2 regions of the Psychrobacter sp. DWR1-2-3 genome follow, and region 1 is predicted to be linked to the other one. Evidence: predicted binding sites of a transcription regulator. Region 1 holds the regulator's gene; the other holds the start of a gene.

The links. The regulator PhoB, encoded in region 1, activates phosphate uptake and scavenging genes when phosphate is short. The targets are predictions, from matches to a motif close to TGTCATNAANCTGTCATAA.
Region 2: a site for PhoB is predicted at 1,357-1,375, ahead of ACP7AA_RS09375 (inorganic phosphate transporter). Genes of this name have one in related genera too.

What each region holds. Positions count from the first base shown of each region.
Region 1 is NZ_JAFCUJ010000002.1:453,585-456,780, forward strand. It holds gene ACP7AA_RS05090 (glycosyltransferase) at 1-274, shown strand, start outside; gene phoR (phosphate regulon sensor histidine kinase PhoR) at 323-1,387, opposite strand; gene phoB (phosphate regulon transcriptional regulator PhoB) at 1,609-2,307, opposite strand; gene pstS (phosphate ABC transporter substrate-binding protein PstS) at 2,798-3,196, shown strand, end outside.
Region 2 is NZ_JAFCUJ010000004.1:183,008-186,203, reverse strand. It holds gene ACP7AA_RS09375 (inorganic phosphate transporter) at 1-1,324, opposite strand, end outside; gene ACP7AA_RS09370 (hypothetical protein) at 1,615-1,761, shown strand; gene ACP7AA_RS09365 (ATPase) at 1,987-3,196, opposite strand, start outside.

The sequences.
Region 1 (3,196 bases):
GCGCGAGGATTATATGGCTCATTATCAAGATAAGATGGGACATCGTCATATTCATGGGGCAAATTTAAATTTTAGCGCTGAGTCTTATCTTGCAGTTGGTGGTTTTGCGCCATTACGCTGCCACGAAGATGTCGATTTGGTAAAAAGGTTTGAGAGTAAAGGCTATGCCATCACTTGGAGCAATCGCGTTCGAGTTATTACTAGCAGCCGCTTACAAGCTCGAGCAACAGAAGGTTTTGCCGCGTTTTTAGCCAATTTAGAAACTAATAATTGACAGTAATGTTTAAAAATCCTGCTAACGGCTACGAGTTTAGCAGTTAGCCTATAGAGCAGAGCGAATATGAGTGGCGGGGAAAACGGCGCTAAATGTCGAGCCTTTACCTTCTGACGATTCAATTTGCAAAGTCGTATCATATTGATATAACACATGCTTTACAATGGCCAGCCCTAACCCCGTACCACCTGTCGCACGACTGCGCCCGCTATCCACTCGGTAAAAACGCTCGGTCAATCTTGCAACATGCTCCGGCGCAATCCCAATACCATCATCGGTGACGGCAAACCGACAACCTTCTGCGGTCCTCGCCCAGCTGATGACAATATTACCTGCTTTTGGCGTGTATTTAATCGCATTAATCACCAAATTGGATAACGCACTGTTCAAATACATCTCCGAGCCGTAAAGACCATCATAGGTATCTATCTGTAAATGCAGCGTATGGCCATATTCTTGGTTGTAAGCCTGCGCGTCGTCATAGACATGGGTAAGCAGCTTGGTCATATCAATATAATGCAGCTCATGCGTCTCTTCGATTTCAATCCGAGACAGCAGCAGCAAGTCATTGACCACTCTATTCATGCGCGCGGTCTGCTGCGTCATTAATTCAAACCCGCGTCGCCATTGCCGCGGCATATCTTCCTGATCTGAAAAATTCTCCAGATAGCCCATCAGTACAGTCAATGGCGTTCGTAGCTCATGCGAGACATTTGCCACAAAGTCGCGGCGCATTTGCTCTAAGTGTTGTAAGCGGGTCACATCATAAATAATCAGCAGCTTTTCATCGCCAAAAGGCGTGAGCTCACATTTAAGATAACGGTTAGGGTCTTGCCATGACTTCATATGTACACCATCATTGGGTGTCACCATGCTCTGATAGTATTGCCGAAACTCAGGGACGTTAATAAAGTCAAAAATACTTTTGCCATGATCCGCTGTCTGCAACAATAATAAATCTTCGGCGGCCTGATTCCACCACTCCAAACCATCATCGTCGTTTAGCAAGATAACCGCATCTCGCAATGCGCGTAAGGCACTTCTGATTTTTTTAAGCTGATCGGTGGAGTATTGCTCGATGTCCTGTTGCTCAATATCCCTTGGCGTTATCATGTTTTTCTCTCTTCTTTATTACCAGTATGGTGCTTAGCACTTATTCTTAGCACTGACTATTCTTAGCACCAAATATTCTCAGTACTTATGCTTCTTAGTTCTTATTATTCTAAATATTTATGCCTCTTAGCACTGAATGTTCTTATCACTGTTTCCTTGCCTTATAAAATACCTTGTAAGCTGCCTTGTAAATAATGGGCTATTTTTTAAAATCGATAGCGTTATTCAACCAGACTCGAAAATCGATAACCTGTTCCACGAACCGTTTGAATCAAGGTACTACAATCGTAAGGCTGGAGCAGTTTACGTAAACGCCTGATATGCACATCAATCGTGCGATCTTCGATATAGACATTACCGCCCCAGACCTGATCGAGCAGCTGAGTGCGCGTATAAGCACGCTCTGGATGACTCATAAAAAACGCCAGTAATCGATATTCTGTCGGCCCGATATCGATGACTTGATTGTCAGCGGTAATGCGTTGGCTTTTGGGATCGAGACTAAGCTTGCCTATTTCGATCGGCTTATCACTACTAAGCGCACGACCACGGCGTAATACCGCTTTGATTCTTGAAATCAATTCACGCGTTGAAAATGGCTTGGTCATATAGTCATCAGCGCCCGCGTCAAGCCCATGAACCTTGCTATCCTCTTCACTTTTGGCCGTCAGCATAATTACTGGTATCTCGCCCAACATCTCATCGCTTTTGAGCATGCGGCAAAAATCAATACCGCTTTTATCACCCGGTAACATCCAATCGAGCAAAATCAGCGCGGGTCTGTGATCGACCACTTGCTGATGCGCCTCTGCCACGTCAGCCGCTTCTAAACTCTCAAAGCCCGCCATCTCTAGCGTCATTACCACCATCTCACGAATTGCAGGTTCATCTTCTACAATCAAAATCTGCTCACTGCGCATACCATAGCCTTATTATTAAATGACAAAGTTGAAAGTCAAAGTTAAAAGACAAAAACCTAGAAATAAATAAAACAATATTAGGCGCCAGCATTAGCTGCCAATGCCTGCCCATTAAACGGCTTAATTATGACAGTTTAATGACATTGAGTTTGAAATCCGCTTTTACGAAAACGCCTGCCCACATCATAACGATTTTTGCACAAGATATCAGCCGCCATTAGCACTAACTTTGCCCTTTATCACACGTCTATTCTAATTAAATGACTTTTTTCATAAAAATGTCTTATTTCATCAAACTGTCATATTTGCGCGGCACAATGGGCTCATCGACCACCAAGCGTCTTTGCAATAAATCATTTTTAATAAAGCGTTATGAACAAAGCAGTATGAATAAAGCACCATTTATAAAACATCGAAATCAGCTCTGTTATTTATAAATATCCAATACTCAACTATGTTTACTTAATATCATTACTTTTTAGGAGAAATAATGCGTTATTCATTAATAGCTTTAGCCGTCGCGAGTACCTTAACCTTAGCTGCTTGTAATAAAAACTCCAATAGCAATGAAAGCAACGAGCCCGCTACTTCGGCGCAATCAACTACCGCTACTACCGACACCGCAAACGTTACGTCGTCAACCGCTAAATCAGCTGACAATGTATCAATGAATATCACCGGCGCAGGCGCTTCTTTCCCGCAGCCTATCTATGCTAAATGGTCAGATGCCTATCATAAAGCAACTGGCGGTCAAGTGAACTATCAGTCGATTGGTTCATCGGGCGGTATCAAACAAATCGTCGCAAAAACGGTGGATTTTGGCGCGTCCGATGCGCCGATGACGCCAGCGGAATTAGAGGAAGCCGGTCTGATTCAATTCCCGACCGTT
Region 2 (3,196 bases), on a different contig from region 1:
TACCGATAAACCAAAGACCAACGATTAGCGCCACACCAAAGGTTAGCATAACTGCAGGTGGTACTGCCGCTTCAGTAGCAATGCTATTGGTACGGATAACGTCCATAATCGCGGCAAAAGGACCGACGGCGTTGGCGATATCGTTTGAGCCGTGACTAAAGGCAAAGGCTGATGCGGTAAAGACTTGCATCCAGCTAAACATAATAAATGTCGCTTTGGTCAAATCTTCCTTATGCTTACCGCGGATACTCTTGGTATAGATATAGGTCGCAAGCCAAACCAGCGCTGCAATCATGCCCATGATTAAAAAGCCTTGCAGCGTCGTCATGCCATTATTGACATTCTTTAAGCCTTTAAATATAACCAAAGAGGCCATGACCGCGCCGCCAGCAGCCGCAATAATAGGTACCCATTGCTTCAATGCTTTTAGCGTATCGAGGTTGCTGCGCTCGTTTTCAATTTCATAAAGCTGTTTGTAATAATCGGTTTCTAAATCTTCAACGTCGCAATCATCATCTTTATAGATTTCCTGATCACGTAACATCGCTGAGGTATAAGCCAGTTGTTCTGATTCGGTCAGACCATCCAGATACTCTTTGTGATTTTGCTTTAAGGTCTTTTTATCGCCTTTTAGCGTCGCAATGTGTGCTTCTGTTCTATCATTATACTCAATGATATTTTTCTTAATTTGGCCATATAACAGGTAGGAGAAGACGCCGCCGAGTAATGGTGATATGACCCAAGAGATAGCAATCGTTCCAATCGTGCCCCAATTTACCGTAGATAACGCCATTTCGGTGCCACCTAACGAGATACCTAATACAATGGAGCTACCAACCACGCCGCCGATAATGGCGTGAGTGGTTGACACTGGCAGACCTTTTTTGGTCGCAAATAACAACCAAAATGCAGCAGCGATAAGCGCTGAGAGCATGACATAAATAAACTGGTTGGGCGTGACCGATAGACCATCTAGGTCGACAATGCCGCTACGGATGGTATCCGTCACCTCACCGCCTGCCAATACCGCGCCCGACACCTCAAATATCGCTGCGATACCCAAGGCTTGCGGAATGGTCAACGTCCCCGCACCCACTGAGGTACCAAAGGAGTTCGCGACGTCATTACCACCGATATTGAATGCCATAAACACACCAAAAGCCGTCGCTACGATAAATAGCGTCGTCTGCTGATGCATAGTGTAATCTAGACCCCACCATAAAAAGTAAGCGGTCATCGCAATCAGTAAAATGGCAAAAAATAGATTGATTCTCATAGAACCGACTGCTTTGGTTGGTCCTGTAGAACTGCTGCTAATACCCATACGTTGATACGTCCTGCGTAAGCTGATTGAAATTATATGTGATTGATGACATTGCGGCGCTATGAATGGTGTTGTTTTCACCACCCAATATTATGATAGCGTGTACGCAACGTGTTTTTGAAATACTGTTTTTTGAACTTGTTTATTGAAGTACTTTTTAAACCACTGCTTTGAAAATTGGTCTAAACAACTAGCCTGCAATACCTTATTGATCCATTACCCAGACGATTTCGTCTGTTTACCATTATTTTCTACTCATACCTAGCATTAATATCTAGCTTAGTTTGCTTGTGATAAAAATATCAGGTAAAAAAACCATCACACAAAATGCCATAAAGCCGCAAGTAGTATTGCCAAATCGTCCGATTACAGCAGCTTGCGGCTTAGGTTTTTATAGTGATAGCGTTGGTTATGACAAATATATGAGTAATGATTAAAGCATTTATATGACAAATACAGTATCCGACTGCTGAGCTATTTTGTAGAAAGCAGAATTTATAATGTGCCTATTATATTAAATATAGACACAGAATGCATGATGATATTGCGAGATTTGTAACTGTGAATGTAAGCGCGATAAAACCTATCAATTTAGTGAAAAATTGTTGTTATATTTTATAATTTGGCTGAGCCAAAATATAATCAATTCTCAAACTTTTTAATCAGTTATCAGACAGTGCTAAAAATAGCTGCTCAATGGCATGGTCTAATACATCTAGGCGCGCTTGCCGCTTTTCATTGGTTGCGATAACACACCAAGGGGCATCCTTTGTGTCGGTACGTGCCAGCATATCAGCTGCCGATTGCACATAATCTGCCCAGTTATCACGATTGCGCCAATCATCATCGGTCAATTTAAACTGCTTATGTGGGATCTCTTCGCGCGCCTCAAAACGCTTAAGCTGCTCTTTCTTATCGATGGCAAGCCAGTATTTGATAACTATCGTGCCAGCCGCTACCAAATCCGCCTCAAAGCGATTGATTTCATCATAAGCGCGCTGCCATTCTGCATCCGTCGCAAAACCCTCAATACGCTCGACCAATACGCGTCCATACCATGTACGGTCAAAGATAGCGATACGGCTGATACGATCGATCTGCTCATTGGGCAGTTTGGTCCAAAATCGCCATAGATAAGGGTGCTGCAATTCATACAGCATCGGCGCGCCAATATTATAAATCTGATACTCGCGTGGGTCGAGCGGCGCAACCAGTCTTTTAATAGCGCCACCCTTGCCAGCCGCATCCATACCTTCAAAGGCAAAGACCACATGCCGACCCTTACGCGCACGTAGAAACTCAGCAAGGCGCGCTTGTTTATCGGCAAGCGCTTCATGATACTCAGGCTTATCTATCTCGGTATCATCGATATTTATCAAAGCTTTAGGTATTTTTACTGGCTCGAATTTTTTAACATTTTCTAGATGTTCGCTTTCCTCTATGCGACTGCTTGCTAACGCTGTTTGCATCGCTTGCAACACTTGATGACAAAAATGCATGGCTGCTTGTGATTTGTCATCACCATCGATAATAATCCAATCTCCCTGCTGGCGTAATAGCGCCGTTGCCACCTCATTAAAAGTTTCGACGACCTTTTTGTTTTTCCAATCAATTTGATATAAAAATTCTGGATCAGCCTTGTCGTCATTTAGCCGCGCCTGCAAGGTTTCGATATCGACATGAAACCAGCATTTGAGCAGCTTGGTTTGATTAGCAGCAAGGTCTTGTTCAAAGGCTTGTAACTTAGTCAGCGCTTGTTTTAAATAGTCTTGCCATTGGCCAATAGGCAAGGCTTTATTTTTCAGCTGCTCATTATTCTTCTCATCACTTTTTTTATGTTCTTTACCTTCATTATCTAGCGTTGCCATACGC